DNA from 2 places in the Arthrobacter sp. Z1-9 genome. Region 2 is predicted to be linked to the other one. Evidence: riboswitches for the same ligand, from Rfam matches in the RefSeq annotation. Region 2 holds a riboswitch; the other holds the start of a gene.
The links. Region 2 has a riboswitch for S-adenosylmethionine ahead of M1D93_RS18485 (DUF1737 domain-containing protein). Riboswitches for the same ligand answer to the same signal wherever they lie in the genome.

Region 1: linked by a shared signal. The riboswitch ahead of M1D93_RS12260 (aminotransferase class V-fold PLP-dependent enzyme) and the one ahead of M1D93_RS18485 (DUF1737 domain-containing protein) in region 2 are both predicted to bind S-adenosylmethionine.

Annotation. Positions count from the first base shown of each region.
Region 1 covers NZ_CP096456.1:2,646,850-2,657,420, forward strand. The annotation lists gene rsgA (ribosome small subunit-dependent GTPase A) at 1-160, shown strand, start outside; gene hisN (histidinol-phosphatase) at 209-1,021, shown strand; SAM riboswitch class IV at 1,179-1,292, shown strand; gene M1D93_RS12260 (aminotransferase class V-fold PLP-dependent enzyme) at 1,329-2,768, shown strand; gene M1D93_RS12265 (class I SAM-dependent methyltransferase) at 2,880-3,638, shown strand; gene M1D93_RS12270 (metal-dependent transcriptional regulator) at 3,670-4,383, shown strand; gene M1D93_RS12275 (fluoride efflux transporter FluC) at 4,384-4,815, shown strand; gene M1D93_RS12280 (FluC/FEX family fluoride channel) at 4,815-5,252, shown strand; gene M1D93_RS12285 (hypothetical protein) at 5,297-5,665, shown strand; gene M1D93_RS12290 (S1C family serine protease) at 5,709-6,692, opposite strand; RNA gene ssrA (transfer-messenger RNA) at 6,980-7,348, opposite strand; gene smpB (SsrA-binding protein SmpB) at 7,427-7,900, opposite strand; gene M1D93_RS12305 (peptidoglycan DD-metalloendopeptidase family protein) at 7,985-9,463, opposite strand; gene ftsX (permease-like cell division protein FtsX) at 9,490-10,404, opposite strand; gene ftsE (cell division ATP-binding protein FtsE) at 10,401-10,571, opposite strand, start outside.
Region 2 covers NZ_CP096456.1:3,992,305-4,002,875, reverse strand. The annotation lists gene M1D93_RS18520 (energy-coupling factor transporter transmembrane component T family protein) at 1-117, shown strand, start outside; gene M1D93_RS18515 (hypothetical protein) at 232-483, opposite strand; gene M1D93_RS18510 (UDP-N-acetylglucosamine 1-carboxyvinyltransferase) at 709-2,232, shown strand; gene M1D93_RS18505 (glutamate--cysteine ligase 2) at 2,300-3,529, shown strand; gene M1D93_RS18500 (DUF1905 domain-containing protein) at 3,654-3,956, shown strand; gene M1D93_RS18495 (O-succinylhomoserine sulfhydrylase) at 4,029-5,237, opposite strand; gene M1D93_RS18490 (rhodanese-like domain-containing protein) at 5,238-5,648, opposite strand; gene M1D93_RS18485 (DUF1737 domain-containing protein) at 5,645-5,923, opposite strand; SAM riboswitch class IV at 5,937-6,051, opposite strand; gene opgC (OpgC domain-containing protein) at 6,339-8,762, shown strand; gene M1D93_RS18475 (twin-arginine translocation signal domain-containing protein) at 8,906-9,091, shown strand; gene M1D93_RS18470 (flavin monoamine oxidase family protein) at 9,067-10,509, shown strand; gene M1D93_RS18465 (Rid family hydrolase) at 10,506-10,571, shown strand, end outside.

The DNA.
Region 1 (10,571 bases), 1.3 Mb from region 2:
ACACACCGCCACGGCCGTGAACTGCGGGCTGGACGCTTGGGTGGGCGGTGGGCATGCCGGAGCCACCGGAGAAGCCCGGCTGGCATCCCTGCGGCGCCTCCTGGGCACCGACCCGCGGCAGGAGGCGCAGGAGGCCAAGGAGCTCGGCAGCGTCAACTGACAAAGCCGATCTCCCAGCAGAACCGCGCGCAGACGGTAGTTTGGAACCATGATCCAACCCGCTTCAAGCTACAACGATGACCTGCGCCTGGCGCACGTCCTGGCAGACTCTGTGGATGACCAGACCATGAGCCGCTTCAAGGCCCAGGACCTCCAGGTGGAGACCAAGCCCGACCTGACGCCGGTCACCGACGCGGACAAAGCTGCGGAAGAAGCCATCCGCGGCCAGTTGTCCCGCTCCCGTCCGCGCGACGCCGTGCTCGGTGAAGAGTTCGGCAGTACCGGCCACGGATCCCGCCGCTGGATCATCGATCCCATCGACGGCACCAAGAACTTCGTCCGCGGGGTCCCGGTGTGGGCGACCCTGATCGCCCTGGTTGATGAGGGCGAGCCTGTTGTTGGTGTGGTCAGCGCCCCGGCCCTGGGCAAGCGCTGGTGGGCGGCCAAGGGCATGGGCGCCTACATGGGACGGTCCCTGGCTGCTGCCACCCGCCTCCGCGTCTCCAACGTCGCCAACCTCTCCGACGCATCCCTGTCCTACTCCAGCCTGGGCGGCTGGAAGGAACGCGGGAGCTTGGACAACTTCCTGGGCCTCACCGAGGACGTGTGGCGGACCCGGGCATTTGGCGATTTCTGGTCCTACTGCATGGTGGCGGAAGGCTCTGTGGACATCGCCTGCGAACCCGAACTGAACCTGTACGACATGGCGGCGCTCGTGCCGATCGTGGTCGAAGCGGGCGGCCGCTTCACCTCCCTGGAAGGAGAGGACGGGCCATTCGGCGGCAACGCTCTGGCCACAAACTCCATCCTGCACTCCGAGGTACTCCGCAGGCTGAACCCTGACCTGGACGATCTTCTCTAGGGAACTACTCCGAAGAATCAGCGGCGGGCGCCTCCAAAAGGAGGCGCCCGCCGTCGTTTCTTCGGTCAAAGCAGCACTTTCAGCGTCCGCGTAACAAAGCGCTTAACATTCGAGCCGGCTTCAAACCTTCCTGCCGCATGTCCTACGCTCTTAACCAGGTCACGAGTGCCAGCGCGAAACCCCGGTTTGCTGGCCGGCAACCCTCCAACCGCGGTGGGGTGCCCCGGGTGACGACCAGGCCGGTCCGGAACGGATGCGGCAAGCGCGGATTCCCGGAGCAGGGAGTCCTTTCCGAAGTGAGGTCTCTGTGACAACTGCCACCGTCTCCCCCAACGCCCCCGCCCAGCCTGACAGCATCGAGGCTGAAGCCGCTGCCCTTTTTGATGCCCGCCGCGATGTTGCCGGCCGTCCCCTTGCCGCCGTCACCGGCGCGGAAATCCAGGCACCCCTGATTTCCGGCGGGCATGTCCGGTACGCCAACCTCGACTATGGCGCCTCCGCTCCCGCCCTCTCGGTGGTCTCGGCGTACCTCAACGAGATCCTGCCCTTCTACGCCAGCGTCCACCGCGGCGCCGGCTACGCCTCCCAGATCAGCACGTCCGTCTACGAGAACGCACGCAGCATCGTCCGGGACTTCGTGGGCGGCCGCCCTGATGACTCAGTAATTTTCACCCGCAACACCACAGACTCCCTCAACCTGCTGGCAGGCTGCCTCCCCGCCACCGATGGACATCCGGACGGCGACGTCCTGTACCTGGACATCGAACACCACGCGAACCTGCTGCCGTGGCAGGGCGTCCCCCACCGGAGCATCGTTGCCGCTGACACCATCGCAGGGACTATCGAGTCCGTCCGCGCTGAGCTGGAACAGGGCGGCGTGAGCCTGCTCGCCGTCACCGGCGCCTCCAACGTCACCGGTGAAATTCTTCCCGTCCGGGCCCTCGCCGCACTTGCCCACGAACACGGCGCAAGGATCGTGGTGGACGCGGCCCAGCTCGCACCGCACCGCCGCGTGAACATTGCCGCGGACGGCGTCGACTATCTGGCCTTCTCCGGCCACAAGCTCTACGCGCCGTTTGGTACCGGCGTGCTGGTGGGCCGGCCGGACTGGCTCGACGCCGGAACGCCCCATCTGGCCGGCGGCGGCGCCGTGAAGGAAGCAAGGCTCGACGGCGTCAGCTGGGCCACGGGCCCGGCCCGCCATGAGGGCGGCTCGCCGAACGTCCTTGGCGCAGCAACCCTGGCCCGCGCCACCCAGGTGATCGCCGGGCTGGACCAGGCACAGTGGCACGCCCACGAATCGGCCATCCGCTCCTTCCTGGTGGAAGGCCTGCAGACGATCGACGGCGTGACCGTGCACCAGATCTTCAAGGACACCAACCCGGACACGGACACGATCGGCGTGGTCAACTTCTCCGTGGAAGGCTATGACGCCGGCCTTGTGGCCGCCTACCTTTCCGCTGAGCACGGCGTAGGCCTGCGGGACGGCCGCTTCTGCGCGCACCCGCTGCTGAAGCGGCTCGGGCTTCCCTCCGGTTCCCTTCGTGCAAGTTTCGGCGTCGGCTCACGTCTTGAGGATGCCGAACGCCTCCTGGCCGGCATCGAGTCGCTGCGCCGCAACGGCCTCGGGTGGGACTACGTGGTGGATGCGGGGCGCTGGGTTCCTGCCAACGACACGCGGACCTACCCGCACTGGGCACCCAACACGCCGGGAACCGCCGGCGCTGCCCCCTGCATCGACGACTGAACCCTCGTGCCTGCTACGGGTTCGCGCTGACTCTGCTTCCTGATCTTGCCTCTACGGCGATTGCGGTACATTCGAAGGATACCCAAGGGCATCGGACGAAGGAGGCCACGCGTGGTACGGGGTGGCCCCAGGCTTGATCACGGACGGCGGCGGGAGCTTGGCCAGAGCTTCCAGGACGGCGGCCGGCACTACCAGCAGGTCCGTCCGGGCTACCCGGAAGAATCAGCCCGCTGGCTGGTGCCCCCGGGCGCCCGCGAGGCGCTCGATGCCGGTGCCGGCACCGGCAAGTTCACCGAACTGCTGCTGGACATGGGCCTGGCCGTCACGGCCGTGGACCCCTCTGCTGACATGCTCGAGCAGTTACGGGCGCACTATCCCGCTGCCACGGCAGTCCAAGCCACCGCGGAGGCGACGGGCCTGCCTGCCGCAGCCTTCGACGTCGTCAGTGTTGCCCAGGCATGGCACTGGTGCGACGCCCTGGCCGCCAGCTCCGAACTGGCCCGCGTCCTCCGCCCGCACGGGACGCTGGGCCTGGTCTGGAACCAGCTGGACACATCCGTGCCCTGGGTCCACCGGCTCTCCCGGATCATGCACGCCGGCGATGTGTACAAACCGGACTTCCGGCCTAACGTGGGGCCCGAGTTCAAGGGGCTCGAGGGTCACGTGACCCACTGGCAGGACCGGGTCAGCACCTCGGACCTGGTTGAGCTGACGAAGTCCAGAAGCTACTACCTGCGCGCCGGCGAAACCACCCGCGCCAAGGTGCTGGCCAACCTGGACTGGTACCTCCACGAGCACCTTGGCCACAGCCTGGATGACGAGCTTGAACTGCCGTATCTGACGCTCGCCTGGCGGGCCTTCAAGGCATGACGGCCAACCGGCAACGGGTAGGCTTGGAGCTGTGAAGACCAGCGCGCCCTCCTCCTCCATCGAGGATTACGTCAAGGTCATCTACTCGTTCACGGAATGGCAGGACAAGGCCATCACGTCCTCCCAGCTGGCCCAGCGCCTCGGCGTCGCGAATTCCTCGGTGTCCGAGATGGTCCGCAAGCTGAAGGACCAGGGCCTTGTTGACCACAAGCCCTATAGCGCCATCACCCTGACGGACGCCGGCGTCCGGCTGGCCCTTTCCATGGTGCGCCGCCACCGCCTGATCGAAACCTACCTTGTCCAGCAGCTGGGCTACAGCTGGGACGAGGTCCACGACGAAGCCGAGCTGCTGGAACACGCCGTCTCTGACACCTTCATTGAGCGGGTTTCAGCGAAACTCGGGAACCCCCAGCGGGATCCGCACGGTGACCCCATTCCCACCCCCGACGGGAAAGTGCTGATGCCGCGCGCCCACCTGATGGGTGAGCTGGACCAGGGGCACACCGGCAGGATCACCCGGATCAGCGATGAGAACCCGGACCTTCTCCGCTATCTTGCCGCCGAGGAAATAGACCTCGACGCCGAAGTGGAGGTTCTGGGCCGCAAACCGTTCGGCGGCGCCCTCGTGGTGCGGATCAGGAACTCGGGCAGGACCCGGGACTATGACCTGGCCGATGAAATCACGTCAGCCCTGTGGGTCCACAGCGATCATCCCCACACGGGCTGCCTGCTGGGAGACAGCTGAATGGAGCCGGCCGGCAAACCGGCGGGCCGCGCCTGGCTCGCCGTCGCCGCCGGTGGCCTCATCGGCACTGAACTGCGCTATGGACTGGGGCTGGCGTTTCCCGATCTTCCCGGTGCGGTTCCCTGGACCACGTTGTTGATCAACGTCGGCGGCAGCTTCATCCTGGCTGCATTGACCACTGCCTGGATGGCCCGCCCGCAGACCGCGTTCTGGTTACGGGCCGGGTTGGGGCCGGGCTTGCTGGGGTCCTTCACCACCTTCTCGGCCGTAGTCTTTTCCGTGGACCAGCTGGTCCGCGCCGGCGATCACCCGGTATGGGCCGCCTACCTGGCCCTGTCAGTGCTTCTGGGACTGGCGGCGGCGGGCCTCGGCTGGCGGTTTGGCGCGTTGCTGGCCGGGCGCTTTAACGCCGGCGCGGGCCGCCCGGCGTGATGACTGCTGCCCTGGTGGGCCTGTTCGGCGTCGCCGGGACGCTTCTGCGTTTCGGCGTTGACAGCTGGTTCGCGCAGCATGCGTCCATCCGTACCGCCCGTCCCGCCCGTTCCGCCCGTTCCGCCGGGCATTCCCCGCATGGTTGGGGGCACCAGGCGCGGCTGCACTGGCCCTGGGCCACACTGCTGGTGAATGTGACGGGATGTTTCATCATTGGGGTCTCGCACGCCATGACCATGAAGCTGGGGCTGGCCCCGGAATGGGAGGCCGCACTGGCCACAGGGCTGGCAGGCGGACTCACCACGTTCAGTTCATGGACCACGGCAACGGTGCGGTTGTTGACTGAAATGCGGTTCGGCTCCGCCGTACTGAATGTGGCGGCTAACCTTGGCCTGGGCTTTGCGGCTGCTGCGGCCGGGATTGCCCTCGCTTCCTAGCGCTGCTGCAGGCGATTTGGCCGGCTCGCGTATCGTGGATGGTGATGATTAGCAGACGCGACGCGGCCATTGCCCTTGATGTACCGATGGAAATGGCCCAGCGCCACGGCCTACCAAAGTGGATGTCCGAAGCTGAACTGGGTGAGATCCTGGACAACCCGCCACCCTGGCTGGTCCAGTCCCGCGCCAACCGCACCGGAAAACGGCCCGTCTGGGTCCACCTCGAGTGCGCCGTCTGCGGCTACGAGGAAGCAGCGCGCCCCAAAAAGTGGTGGCCCGACTTTACCTACGTGGTGTGCGGCCATCACAGCCCCGAGGACGTTCCGCGCGTCCGCGCAGGGTACGTCCGCAGCGAGTTCGACGGCGTCGGCACGCGTTTCGTAGGCATCGCAGACGTGCCGGGGCAGGACTAAGCCCGCAGCTTTTTGCGGCTGGGACGGCAGTGCTGCCTCCTGCTTACTTACCGTTGCTGACCATCTCTTCGGGGACTGCCGTCAAGTGGATTTCCGTACCGTCCCGCAGTACCGCCAGCGGGAGCGGTTCGCCGATGGCGTCTGCGAAGAGCAGTCGCTGGAGGCTTTCGGCGTCGCTGACGGGGCGGCCGCCAGCGGCGAGGAGGATGTCCCCCGCTGCCAGGCTGGCTTTGTCTGCGGGAGAGCCGGGGAGTACTTCCACCACGCGCAGGGCATCCCGCTGGCCGGTTCGAATGACGGCGCTGGGACTGAGGCGGGTCGGCGTGCTGACCAGGCCAAGGTAGGCCCGCCGCACCCGTCCGTCCGCCAGCAGCGCGGAGATGATCCGCTGCGTGGTGGCATTGATGGGGATGGCCAGGCCGAGTCCGGCGCCAGCCACGGCGGTGTTGATTCCGACGATCCGGCTGTGCGTATCGGCCAGCGCTCCGCCCGAATTGCCAGGATTGAGGGCCGCGTCCGTCTGGATGACGTCCTCGATGACGCGGCGGTTGCCTCCGGACCAGACCGGGATGGCGCGTCCCAGGCCGCTGACAACGCCCGCCGTGACTGAGCCCGCGAGACCCAGCGGGTTCCCGACGGCGACCACCAGCTGGCCCACCCGCAAAGACTCCGCAGCACCGAACTGCGCCGGCGCCACCCGCGGCGGCCTGCCGTGGACCACGGCAAGGTCGGACAGCGGGTCCGCGCCCACAAGTTCCAACTCCATCCGGTTGCCGTCAGCGAACACTGCGTGCCCCCGTTGGGTGCCAGCCACGACGTGGGCGTTCGTCAGGAGGTAGCCGTCCTCGGTGAAGAGCACCGCGGAACCGGCACCGACACGGACGCGTCCGTTGCGGCGGGCCGCGGACATTTCCAAGGCAGCAACGTGCGGCGTGACTGTGGCAGCCACGCGCATCACTGTCTGTGAATACGAGTCCAGGGCGTCGACGTCGGACACCTGTGAAGCTGGCTCGCTCCCCTGGTTCATGGGGCACCTCCTGGCGTAGAAGGATCCCGATGTCCACTGCGGTGCGGGGTCCTACCCGAGTCAACCACCAGGGGCCTGCCGCTAGTCCCGGCAGCGCTACGCCTTGGGTGAACGAAGCCACGGAGGGGCCTGGGTCAGTTTTGGGGGCGGCTCGCCGGTGGCACGCGGCTGGTGCCCCCGGGGAAGGGGGCACGGGAAGGGGGCAAAGAAAAACACCCCGGTCGGAGGACCGGGGTGTTATCCCGATGAGCCAACCCTTCCATCAAGGAAGGGTTGGCTCATCATAAATGTGGAGATGGGGGGAATTGAACCCCCGTCCGATGTCGTGTTGTCAGGGCTTCTCCGGGCGCAGTTTGCGTCGGATTTTCTCGGCCCCAGCCATGCTGCAAACAGCTGGCTGATCCGGGCCCAGTCATCTAAGAGTCCCGTCCACCCCGATGACGGAGGTGAACAGCAGTGGCTATCTAAATTACGCCAGGATCCGGGGCGATAGCAACCTCGGGCTGACGGACTGTCTTACTGGTTAAGCAGCAAGAGCGAAGTCAGTGCGCTTAGATTCGGCACTTATTGGTTTGCAGAAAGCGTTTACGAGATAATTCTGCATCCTCGGCCCGCTTCACCTGTCGCGACTAACATCGTCGAAACCGATCATCCCCATATTCTTTTATCAAACCGGCGGATCAAGCCCACCGGACTACCCATCATAACGCATCAGTCAGGGAATTCATTCCAGCCTAGCGGCGGCGGTTTCGTTCCCGCATTTCCCGCTGGGCTTCGCGGTTGTCCTGCTGTTCGCGGAGGGTCTGGCGCTTGTCGTACTCGCGCTTGCCGCGGGCAACCCCGATTTCGACCTTGGCCCGCCCGTCTACGAAGTACAGCTGCAGCGGAACGATGGTGAAGCCCGATTCACGCACCTTGTGCGAAATCTTGACCAGTTCCTCGCGGTGCAGCAGCAGCTTGCGGCGGCGCCTGGCGGCGTGGTTGGTCCAGCTGCCCTGGTTGTACTCCGGGATATGGATGGCTTCCATCCACAGCTCGTCGTTGTAGAAGGTGCAGAATCCGTCCACCATGGAGGCGTGGCCCTCACGCAGGGACTTTACTTCGGTTCCCATGAGCGCGATTCCAGCCTCGTAGGTATCCAGCACATGGTAATCGTGCCGGGCCTTCCGGTTGGTGGCCACCACTTTACGGCCACTTTCTTTAGGCAAGGGAAAGCTCCTCAGTTCAAGAATCGGATGTCCTCCGAGCCAGCCAGCGCGGAGTCATACCAGTGTACGGCAGGGTTATGCGCCCTACAGCAGCCCCATCGGGTCCACCGGGTTGCCGTTGAGCCAGGTTTCGAAGTGGGCATGGCAGCCGGTGGAGTTGCCGGTGTTGCCGGAGTAGGCGATCAGCTGGCCTTGCGAGACGCGCTGGCCGTTCGACACCACGATGCTCGCGTTGTGGTAGTAGATGGTATTCAGCGTGTTGCCTTGCATCAGGCCGTGCGAGATCTTGACCCGCCAGCCGCCTCCGTCCGCAGAGCTCCAACCGGAGCCGAAGACCTCCCCTGCCGCTGAAGCGTAGACAGGTGTGCCGCAGGCTGCTCCGAAGTCCAGCCCCGTGTGCATGTAGCCGCCCTGCCCGTAGAAGTCGATGGTGCCTGGCGGGGTGGCCCGCCACCCGAACCCGGACGTGATCGGCACGCTTCCGCCAAAGGGATGCCGCAGGCCAAAGGCCGACGGCGACCCGACTGAGGGCGCGGGCCGCGCGGGCGGCACATATGGTTGCACGGGCGGTGGCGGCTGGTTGCGTGCTGCTGCCGCCGCCGCAGCAGCAGCGGCTGCGGCCTCCGCCTGCCTGCGGTGCTCAGCTGCGGCGGCTTCCGCCAGCCTCCGCTGCTCGGCTTCCCAGGCTTCCCGCAGCTTCCGGTCGCGTTCCTGAATTTCAGCTGCTACGGCGTTCTGGCTGGCCTGGACACCGGCCAACTGCGTCTGGATGCCGGGCTTTGCCGCCTGCAGTTCAGCGTCGAGGCGGTTAGTGTCAGCGATCAGCTGATCGACCTGTTCCTTCTTCGCTGCGGCCTCATCGCGGGCAGCCTTTTCGCGCTCCAGGGCGGCGTCGGCTTTGGCCTTTAAATCTTTGATCTCCGCCTCGACTGCCTGAAGCCGGGCCTGGGAGTTCACGTTCGTGGCGTTCTGCTGCGAAAGCTTGTCCATGGCTGCGTTCTGACTGCGCATCGCCTGGTCTGCCAGATCCATGGTCTCGGTCAGGCTTCCGCCGTTGTTGGAGCCGAAGAACAGGGACAGGTTGGATGGCACACCCCCGGACTTGTACGCCTGGGTGGCGATCTGGCCGATCAGCTTCTTGGTGTCGGCAATCTTCTGTTTGTCCGTTTCCATCTGCTGCGTGATTTTGGCCTTGTTTTGCTGGGCCATGTCCACGCGGGCGGAGAGTGCTTCGACTTCCTTGACGGCCCCGGCCACGCGGCCCTGGGCTTCCAAGAGGGCTTGCTGGGCGCCGGGCAGCTGGCCCTGGTAGATGACCAGGTCACTGGCCGCTTTGGCGATGCGGGAATCGACGAATTCCAGGGACTGCTGGACCCTGGCTGCCTCTGCTTCAAGCGCTTTTTGCTTGTCTTCAAGCTCGCCGGCGAAAGCCACCGGCGTGGAGGAAGCCAGCCCTGCGGCGAGGACGACTGCGAGCACAGCGCTGATGACGCCGGTGCGCTGGGGCGCCCTGGCCCGGCTGTTCTGCCGGTGCCGCGGGGAATTTTGGTCCGTTAAGTTCATGAGCATTCCTTGTTCGGTTTGCATACCTAGACGCGAAGGTATCGGCGCAAGGTCAAGAGAGACGAAATTCCCGCCAAGGATCCGCCAAGGATTATCAGCGCGGGTGCGAGGATCAGCGTTTGGCCGGACGATATGAAGGCGGTATCCGGGTACTGCTGGGACATGAACTCGCCGAGGAAGAAGTGCGCAACCGCCCACAGGGTGGCGGAGGCCAGTGCAGCGCCGACGACCGCGGCGATGACGCCTTCGAGGATGAAGGGCAGCTGGATCACTGTCTTGGAAGCACCCACCAAGCGCATGATGCCCGTCTCGCGGCGGCGGCTGAAGGCCGAAAGCCTGATGGTGGTTGCGATCAGCAGGATGGCGCACACGATCATGACACCGGCGATGCTGACCGCCACGAGGGAGGCTCCGTTCATTACCGAGAAGAGTCGCTCAAGCAGCTGGCGCTGATCGATGACCGTTTCCACGCCGGGCTGGGAGGAAAACGTCTCGCTGATGATCTGGTACTTTTCCGGATCCTTCATGTTGATCCGGAAGGAGGCCGGCAGCTGGTCCGGGGTAACGGAGTCCACGATGGGCGAATTGGAGAACTGGTCCTTGAAGTGCTTGTACGCCTCTTCCTTGGACTCAAACTGGAAGTCGTTAATGTATTGGGCAACCGCAGGAGATTCCAGCAGTGCGTTGAGGCTTTCCTGTTGCTCAGAGGTGACCGACCCGCCGGCGCAACCAGCCGCCGTCGACCCTTCACTGCACAGGAAGATGGCCACCTGGACTTTGTCGTACCAGTAGCCCTTCATCTGGTTGATCTGCATCTGCAGCATTCCTGCAGCGCCAACGAAGGTGAGTGAGACGAAGGTGACCAGGATGACGGAGACCACCATGGAAAGGTTGCGGCGGAGGCCGCTGCCGATCTCGCTGAGGATGAACGCAAGCCTCATCGCTGCCCCTCATCTTCCCGCGGCTGTCCCGTCTCCGGGTCTTCCCTGCCGCTGGCGTCCTTCAGCCTGCGTGACTGTCCCACGACCGGAATCATGGACGTGTACAGTGCCTTTGCCTCGTCGCGGATAACAACGCCGTTTTTGAGTTCGACTACGCGCTTGCGCAT
Region 2 (10,571 bases):
TCGACGTACAGCGCGCTCGACGTTTGGGTGCTGGCTGCCGGGGTGCTGATGGCCGGTGGAGCCTTTGTTGCCGCCGTATGGGCCGGCACCTGGAACATGGTGTGGCTGGGGAGCTGACTGTCACGCTGATGCTGATGCTGATGCAGGACGCTGCGGCCAGGAACTGCGGCACAAGAGCTCCGGCTCAGCCGCAGGAGTGGTTGTAGTCGAATTTCCCGGACACGAACTGGGTCAGTGTGACTTCTGGGTGGCCAGGCCGGAGGACGTGGCAGCCCACTTAAGCTGTTCCTTCAGGCAGGGATTGGTGTTGTTGGCCAGCCCGTTGTTGACGCCGACGATTGCAAAGGCCTGGCCCGTGGGAAGGTTGTTGTTGCACTGGGGCCACGAGACGTCAGTTCCCAGTGTTGACTGATTCCCCTCTCCCGGCGATGGCGCTGCCGAGGCCGGCCGGGCGGAGACCAGGAGCAGGACGGCTAACAGCACGCCGGCCACTGTGGCTGCCGCTCGGGTGCCTCGAACCCAGCCCATTGGCGCCTCCGTCGTCGTCGAGGAAAGAGGTTTTATAAAAGTGTCCTCCGCGCCGGCGCGCAGGGTCAACATTCAGCTCGCGGCGATTTCTATCGCATGTAGTGGGTAAACGCTCTCCATCCTGATGCGGACCGCACCGAATTCGCCTACCTCTAACTCATTTATGATATATTTTTGGGCATGACGCAGGAAACCACGGAACACGTTGCCGCCATGCTCCGGGATGCCCGGGGCGAGAAAGGCTGGACCCAGGGCCAGCTGGCCGCCGAACTAGGAACCAGCCAGAGCGCCATTGCGCGGATGGAGCAGGGCAAGCAGAACCTGAGCCTGAAAATGATCCAGCGGCTCGAGACCATCTTTGGCCGGAGCATCGTCAACGTGGGCAAACCGCAGATGACGCACCTTCGCGTGGAGGGCGGGCATACGCTGTCCGGAGCCGTGGACGTCAACAGCAGCAAGAACGCCGGCGTCGCACTGCTGTGCGCAAGCCTCATCAACCGTGGGACAACCGTTCTTCGCCGGCTTGCGCGCATCGAAGAAGTTAACCGGATTGTCGAGGTGCTCAGCAGCATCGGCGTCGAGTGCACCTGGCTCAATGATACCGACCTCCAGCTGCGCAGGCCGGCCGTCCTGGACCTGGCGGCGATGGACGTGGAAGCGGCCCGCCGCACGCGCAGCGTCATCATGCTGCTGGGGCCGCTGCTGGACGAATCCTCGGAGTACCAGCTCCCATACGCGGGTGGCTGCGACCTCGGCACGCGCACCGTGGAGCCGCATATGCAGGCGCTGCGCCAGTTCGGACTCGCAGTGGAGGCCACCGCCGGCTTCTACAGCGTTCAGGCTCCTTTGGCCGATACCCGCGACCGTTCCTTCGTCCTGACCGAGCGCGGCGATACTGTCACCGAAAACGCCATCATGGCAGCGGCACACCGCGAGGGGACAACGGTGATCCGCAACGCCAGCCCGAACTACATGGTGCAGGACCTCTGCTTCTACCTGCAGATGCTGGGCGTGAGCATCGACGGCGTCGGCACCACCACCTTGAAGATCACCGGACGCCCCATGATCGATGCCGACATCGAATACTTCCCCTCCGAGGACCCCATCGAGGCAATGAGCCTCATCACCGCCGGAATTGTCACCAACTCCGAAGTGACCATCCGCCGCGTCCCCATCGAGTTTATGGAGATCGAGCTGGCCACACTGGGGCAAATGGGCCAGCAGCTGGAGATATCCGGCGAATACATGGCACGCAACGGCCGGACGCGGCTGGTGGACGTGACCACTAAGCCTTCAGAGCTGCACGCACCGGAGGACAAGATCCACCCCATGCCCTTCCCGGGCCTGAACATCGACAACCTGCCTTTCTTTGCAGTCATTGCCGCCAATGCCACCGGCCAAACCATGATCCACGACTGGGTTTACGAAAACCGCGCCATCTACCTCACGGAATTGAACCGGCTGGGTGCGCAGGTTCAGTTGCTGGATCCCCACCGGATCTATGTCAATGGGCCCACCAAGTGGCGCGCCGCGGAGGTGGGCTGTCCGCCGGCCCTGCGTCCCGCAGCCTGCCTGTTGCTTGCCATGCTGGCAGCCCGGGGGGTCTCCGAGCTGCGGAACATTTACGTCATTGAGCGCGGCTATGAGGACCTGGCGGAGCGGCTGAACGCTATCGGGGCCAAAGTGGAGTACTTCCAGGACTGAGCATTCACGCTTCGTCATGAAATTCTGAGGACCTTCAAAAGTCCTCCAGCTGCCGCAGAATGTGAGTATGCGAACATTCGGCGTTGAGGAAGAGCTCCTGATCGTTGATCCGGAAAGCGGGGAGCCGCTTGCCCTCGCTGATGCCCTGCTGTCCGTCCGCCGGTTGGCGGCCGACGACGCTCCGGACGACCCCCGGGACCTGGCAACCGAAGACAAAACCGCTTACGACGACGACGGGTTGGGCCTGAGTGCCGAACTCAAGCTGGAACAGATCGAGACCCAGACGCGGCCGTGCCTGGAGTACGGTGTGCTGCTTGACCAGATCCGGGCTGGACGGGCGCTCGCTGACAAGGCTGCCAGGAAACATGATGCCCGGATTGCTGCGCTGGCCACGTCGCCCCTTGGCCTGGCCAGCCACACCACCCCTGATCCACGCTATGCAAGGATGCTGGAACGTTTTGGCCTGACCGCTCAGGAACAGCTGACCTGCGGCTTCCACGTCCATACCTTCATTGAGTCACCGGACGAGGGCGTGGCTGTGCTGGACCGGATCCGCGACAAGCTGGCAGTCCTCACGGCCCTAAGTGCGAACTCGCCGTTCTGGAACGGGCTTCAGACCGGCTTCGAAAGCTACCGCACCCAAGCGTGGAACCGCTGGCCCACATCCGGTCCCGCCGGTATCTACGGGACATATTCCGCCTACCGGAGGGTGGTCACCCGTCTTCTGGACAGTGGAGTGATGCTGGACGAAGGGATGATCTACTTCGACGCCCGCCTGTCCCGGAACCATCCCACTGTCGAGGTCCGGGTTGCAGACGTCTGCCTCCGGGCCGAGGACGCAGCTCTTCTTGCCGTTCTCGTCAGGGCGCTGGTGGAGACTGCGAGCCGTGAGTGGCACGAGGGGGTTGAGCCCGCGCCGGTGCCCACCGTACTTTTGCGGATGGCTTCCTGGCAGGCCAGCAGCGGTGGACTCAGCGGGGAACTCCTGGACTTCGGTACGTTCCGGCCCGCGCGGGCCGCCGATGTAGTGCATTCCCTGGTGGACTACCTCGCCCCGGTATTGCAGGAGCAGGGTGAACTTGCACTGGTTTGCCAGGGCGTCGAGGACATCCTTGCGCGAGGGACAGGGGCAGCTGAACAGCGCCGCATCCGCGACCGGACTTTGGCCGCCCTGGCCCCGGAAGACCTGGGCTTTGGTGCGGTGGTCAAGCACGCGGTGGACGTGACGATGCGCGGTTCCGGCCATCTTTCAGCTGTCGACGGGTCCCCGGAGTTGCTGCGCGTCCGCCAGTCCTAGCAGGATCAATTCTTCCGCTCGCCTGGTGCTGCCTTCAGCGAGGTGGAAAGCACAACAAAAGCCTTTGACAGGAAAGAATCGACAGCCGGTGGCGCCCAGGCAGGAGGCGTGCCATACTCGGCGCGTGACGGCGTCCTACTCCTTCAAAGCTGAACTTTGGCTATATCCGGGCGAAGCGGGCTGGCATTTCCTGACCCTCCCGGCAGACGTCGCGGACGATATCCACGAACTAACCGCCGGCGCCAGCAAGGCATTCGGATCCGTCAAAGTGACTGCGGAAATCGCAGGGCACTCCTGGCAGACCTCGCTGTTCGCGGACCAGAAAGCCGCTTCGTACCTCTTGCCCGTGAAGAAGGCCATCAGGGACAAAGCCGGGATCAGGGAAGGCGACGAGGTGGCCGTCCACCTCTCCATCGAAGACAACTGATGAAACCCTCGCCCGTATATCCAGCGCAGGCGCCGGTGCCGGAGAGGAACTTGGCCGCAGCGCCAGGCAACTCTAGATCTGCTTCAGAGCCTGTTCGAGGTCGCCGATCAGGTCGTCCACGTCCTCCAGGCCCACGGAAAGCCGCACCACGCCGTCGCTCAGGCCGATTGCAGCACGGCCTTCCGGCCCCATGGCGCGGTGCGTGGTGGTGGCAGGGTGCGTAATCAGGGACTTGGAATCGCCAAGGTTGTTGGAGATGTCGATGATGCGCAGCCCGTCCAGCAGGGCAAAGGCGGCTTCCTTGCCGGAGCGGCCGCCGGACGGAGCAAGCTCAAGCGTGAGCACCGTACCGCCGGCGCTCATTTGCTTGGCAGCCAGCCCGTACTGCGGGTGGGACTTCAGGAGCGGGTACTTTACCCAGCTCACGGCAGGCTGCTGCTCCAGCCACTCAGCCAGCCGCAGGGCAGACGCCGAAGAGTGGTTGACGCGCAGGGCCATTGTCTCGAGGCCCTTGGTGAGCACCCAGGCGTTGAAGGCGGACAACGACGGACCGGTGTGGCGCATCAGCTGCTTGACCGGCCCCTCGATAAATTCCTTGGTGCCCAGGATGGCGCCACCCAGGACTCGTCCCTGGCCGTCGATGTGCTTCGTGCCGGAGTAGACGATAACGTCGGCCCCCAGCTGCCCGCAGCGCTGCAGCAGGGGAGTCGCAAAGACGTTGTCGACGACGACGGTGGCACCTGCTGCGTGCGCGAGTTCGCTCACCGCGGCGATGTCGACGATCTCCTGCATGGGGTTGGACGGCGACTCAAAGAAGACGGCAGTGGTGGGCTGGGACAGGGCGTCGCGCCACTGGTCCAGGTCCGGGCCGTCGACGAATACCGTCTCCACGCCCCACCGCGGCAGGATCTCGTTCAGGATCACAAAGCAGGAGCCGAACAGCGAGCGGGCGGCCACCACGCGGTCACCGGCAGCCAGCAACGCACCCAGGGCGGTAAACACGGCGGACATGCCGGACGCCGTCGCAAAGCACGCCTCGGTTCCCTCGAGGAGTCGCAGCCGCTCCTGGAAGGTGGCTACAGAGGGGTTGCCGTAGCGGGAGTACACAAATCGCTCGTCCTCCCCGGTGAAGGCACGCTCGGCAGCGGCTGCGGACTCGTAGACGAACCCCGAGTTCAGGAATACCGCCTCGCTTGTTTCCTGGAAGTTGGTGCGGTCCAGTCCGCCGCGGACGGCCTGGGTGTCGGGGCTCCAGCCGGCGGCGTCTTCGTTGAAGGTCACTTAGTTCTTTCCGAGGTTGGTGGGCAGGCCGCGGTTCTTCCAGCCGTTCACGGTGCGTTCGCCGTAACGGTCCGGCTCGCCCTCAAAGCCCTCCAGCACGTTGTAGGAGGTGAAGCCGGCCTGGGTGGCGGCAATGGCGGCCGCGATGGAACGCTGCCCCGAGCGGCACAGGAATACCAGTTCGGTGGCCGGATCCTCCGGAGCCTGCTGGCTCAGGTGGCTGATGAAATCGGGGTTGGGAATGCCTCCCGGAAACGTCCACTGGATGAACAGCGGATCATTGTCGGTGGCCTTGGTGTCGGGAATGCCGATATGGGCCCATTCGCCCTCAGTGCGCACATCCACCAGGATGGCTCCCTGCTGCAACTTTTCCCATGCCTCCTGGGGCGTCAGGTCTCCTGCGTAGCTCATGCGTGGCCCTCGCCGTCGAACTCGAGGTCTTCGCCAGCGGTTTCGAGGCTATCCACCGCTGTGGCCACGGCGGCATCGGCTGAAGCGATGGCCGCGGGCAGGACCAGGGCCTGGGCAACGATGACGCTGCTGCCGTTGAACGTTGCCGCCGGGCTCCCGTGCAGCACGTAGCCCTCGGCCAGGGCATCGGAAATCCGTTCACAGAAAGACCTGTCATCCGGACCGGTAACAAGCCGGTACGACAGTCTCTCTTCAGGGGCAGGTGCGTCAGACACGACGGATCTCCTTCTCTCACGCTTGCAACTCGAATCGGTCGATATGCCGAGTATTCACCTGAGGCACCCCGCCGCGAAAGGAGGGTTGCCGACCGGCCAGTCAGGGCTTGGCGCCGGTACTCATTACTCCCCAAAAACGTAACACTTGGCGCGCGGGGCAGCACCGCCGCCGTCGTCATGTTCCGTAACTGAACCGGGCGCGGTGCAGCAGGCGGTGATTTTTGCGGGGCAAGAGGAACGGACGACGGCGGCATCACCGCAGGTGGGCACGCTTTTCTTGCCCTTTCACGGACGGACCGCCGGATAAAGTTTCCTAGGGGCATTGCCTCATCATTGGAACCATCACCTGGGGGTCCCCATCAGCACGCGAACTGCCACGCCACAACACCGTACGGGTCCGTCTCAAGTACCCCGGCTGCGCGTGGCTGGGGCTGTCCTTGCCACACTGCTGATTGCCCTCGTGGCTGTGGTGCTGCCCGCGGGGTCGGCCCAGGCCGCGAGGAGCTTTCCGGAAGAGGGAAAGCCCCTGCTGGGCGCCCTTCTGGAATGGGGCGAGGACACCGCTGCCGGTTTCGCCGAGCGGCTGGGTGCCTCGCCGGCTGTTTTTGGCCACGACATAGCCTTTCCGTACCGCTCATCCGAGCAAAACGATATCGAGGGCTTCCTGGAACAGTCCTCGCTGCAGGGTGCCCACGCGATGCTCACCGTGAAGCCAACGGTGCCGCTGGACCAGGTCGACGCCGCGGCTGCGAAGTCCTTCGCCGAAAGGGTGTTGGAGCTTGCATCCAGCTTTAAGGGACAGCTGTTGATCCGGTTTGCTCCGGACATGAATGCAAGCTGGGTGGAGTGGGGACAGCAACCAGCCACTTACCGCTCTGCCTTCCAGACGGTCACTGCCGCCTTCCGGGAGGCCGGAGGCGGCGGCCGGACGCTTATGGTGTGGCAGCCCTATTTGGGCAAGGACTATCCCTTCGACCGGAACCGGAACGCACCCGCCCCGGGAAGCGACGGTTTCGCCCTGCTCGATACCAACGGCGACGGCGCCTGGAACGGGTCGGACGCGGCCTACGAACCCTACTATCCAGGGGATGAAGCGGTCGATTGGGTGGGGCTTACTGCCTTCCACGACGACACCGCCGGCGGTGCTGCCGTCAATACCGTCCCCCGTGCGGGCGAACTGCGGGAGATGCTCACGGGCTCCGGGGGTGAAAACTTTTACGCCACCTATTCCGGCGGACCTGACAAGCCTTTCCTCCTGCAGACCGCCGCTTTCTACAGCCCGGCCTCCGGCGGCGCATCGGAATCCGACGTCAAGGTGGCCTGGTGGGACCAGGTGGTTGGGACCGCCACTGCCGCTGAATTCCGGATGACAGGGGCTGTGGTGTGGGATGAGCGCACAAGCACCAGGGACACCGGGGTGGCGAGCATCGACTGGCTGCTCAGCGGAAACCCCGCCATTGCCCAGGCAGCCGTCGGCAGGCTGGAATCGTCCCCCATCGTCACAGGGCCGGTCACGGAAGTCAGCACAGGCACCGGGTACGTCCGTGCCAACACCCTCACCGGAGCCGCCGCCTGGACAGTAGGGGCGGCGCTTCTTATCCTCCTGGTTGCCCTGTGGCAGATCCCCGGCAGGGTCAATGCTGCGACAGCCTGGCAGTACAGGGATCCTTCCAGCAGGGACTCACGCGTGGACATGCTCCGCGGCCTGGCCATCGTGTTCGTTGTGGTCAACCACTTGGGCATGACCTCGCTGTTCCAGCTGCTCACGCAGGAAGCGGTGGGCTTCGTTTCGGGCGCCGAGCTGTTCGTTCTTTTCTCCGGCCTGGTAGTCGGCATGGTGTACGGGCCCAGAGCGAAGGATGACTTCGGAAAGGTGGTCGACCTTACCTCCCGGCGGGCGGGCAAGCTCTACCTGACGGCCCTGATAGTGCTTATTGGCGTCTTCCTGATGTCCTTGCTGCCAATATTCCGGACCGATGCCCTCACCACCTTCGTGGACCAGGGGACGGGCGGGGCAGGGCACGACGGCGCCGGCCGTACCTATGACCTGTATGCGGGGATGGAGTCCCTGTTCCAGTTCCCTGTGCCGCCGCAGGTGCTTCCTGCCATCCTGCTGCTGCAGTTCGGACCCTGGCAATTCAACGTGATGGGGCTTTACGTGGTGCTGCTCCTTGCCAGCCCGCTGCTCCTGGCTGCCCTTAACCGCGGCAAGGCAACGTGGGTGCTGGCCGGCACTTTGGTGGTTTACGGCGTGGGAGCGGCAACGCGGGTCCGGATCCTGCCGTCGCAGTTCGAGGACTCGTTCCCGCTGCTCGTGTGGCAGGTCCTGTTCGTCATCGGCCTCGTGGCGGGGTACCACCGGCACCGCGTCGTTGCATGGCTGGCCGGCCATGCCTGGGTGGTGGCCGCGTGCACAGTGGCCGCGTTCGTCTTCGCTTTCTTGTCCTGGGGCAACCCCTACCTGGCCAACGGCTTCGATCTGCGGCTCGCGATTGTTCCGGATGCGGCGTACCGGAACATGTACGACCTTTTCTTTGGCCGCACGTATCTGGCACCGGGCCGGCTGCTCAATGTCCTGGTCCTGGTGGTGGCTGCGTATGCCTTCCTTACCGCGTACTGGAAGCCGGTGCAGCGGGCCCTGGGCTGGTTCCTGATCCCCCTGGGCCGCGCCACCCTCTACGTGTTCATCATGCACGTGGTCCTGATTGCCGTGGTGGCCAACATTCCGGCGCTGCAGCAGGAGAACGTGCTGCTCAACACTGCCGCCTACGCCGTGGTGCTGGGGCTCCTCTGGGTCATGGTGCGGACCAAATTCCTCTTCCGCATCATTCCCACGTAGGGCATCAGCTGGAGTTGCCTGCGACCGGCGGGAAGCGTTTACTTCGCTGAAATCTGAACGCCATAACACCGACATTGTCACAGCATTTGACGAAACAATTCCCCCATACGCTCACCTCGTAACACTCCGGTGAAAGGGAAAAAATGACAGATGCGACTCGCAGGAACTTCCTCCGCTACGTGGGCATGGTGGGGGGAGCCGGGGTGATGTACGAGACCATGGCGGCGATGGGCCTGGCTCCAGATACCGCTGCCCCTGCCTACGCTGCCCCCGGGCAAACGACCTGCAGGGCAAGGGTAAGAGCGTGGTCATTTTGGGTGGCGGCATAGCAGGACTGACCACGGCTTATGAGCTGGGTAAGGCCGGTTACAAAGTCACTATCCTTGAGGCCCGGATGCGCCCCGGCGGACGTAACTGGACTGTTCGTGGCGGTACGGAGGAAACAGACCTCCGCGGAGTTACCCAGCGCGCCGCATTCTCGAAGGACCAGTACATGAATGCCGGCCCCGGCCGCATTCCCCAGCACCACATCACCCTGGACTACTGCAAGGAACTGGGGGTGGCGATTGAGCCGTTCACCAACCAGAACGCTGACGGTTATCTGTTCCGGGAGGGCAACACCAAGCTTTCCAACACGCCTGTCCGCCACCGTGCCGCGAAAGCGGACGTCTACGGTTATGTTTCAGAACTCCTCGCCAAAGCCACGGACCAGGGTGCCCTGGACAGCTACATGACCGCAGCGGACAAGGAGAACCTGATCACCTTCCTGCGGAACTTCGGGGCCATCGGTGCGAAAGTTCCCGGTGACGCGGCGGCAAGCTTCAAGTACACCGGCACGGGCCGCAAGGGCTACTCGGTGGCACCGGGCGCCGGGCTGGAAGCGGGAACACCCCTGGCGCCGGATGCCCTTTCGGATGTTTTTGCCAGTGGCGTCGGCAACTACTTCTCCTTCGAATTCGGCTGGGACCAGGCCATGATGATGTTCCAGCCCGTGGGCGGCATGGACCGCATCCCGTATGCGTTCGAAGCCGCCATTGGCAAGGACAAGTTCGTTTACGGGGCCCAGGTCCTGTCCATGAACAACACCGCCGCCGGCGTAGCGGTGGAGTACACCAACCCGGGCGGCCAGGCCAAAAAGATCGAAGCGGACTTTGCCGTCTGCACCCTGCCGCCGCACATCGCCGCCAAGATTCCGGGCAACCTTCCGACGGACGTGCTGGACGCCCTCAAATTCGCCAGCCCCACGGACGCCGGCAAGATCGGCATCGAATACTCCCGCCGCTGGTGGGAGGAAGACCATCGCATCTTCGGCGGCATCACCAACACCAATATCGATCTGGGCAACATGTGGTACCCGTCCACCGGCTTCCACGGGCAGCGCGGCACCATGGTCGGGTACTACAACACCGGCGCCAGCGCCCGCGTGTACAAGGAACTCAGCCCGGAGAAGCGCCTGAGCCGTGCCCTTGACCAGGGTGCCAGGATCCACGGCGACGTTTACCGCAAGGACGTAGCGGCGTCGTTCTCGGTTGACTGGGGGACCACCGCCTTTTCCGAAGGAGCCTGGGTGGGCTGGCCGTCCCAGACGGACGCCAAGTACGCCAAGCTGCTGGAACCTTCCGGCAACATCTACTTCGCCGGCGACCACCTGAGCCACGCCATCGCCTGGCAGCACGGCGCCATGACCTCCGCCCGGGCGGCCGTCACCGCCCTGCACACCAAAGCGGCAGCAATGGTGGCCGGATGAACCCCGTCACCGCTCCCGCCATCACCCAAGCCAAGAGCCGAAAGAAGCCCATGCTCCGTCGC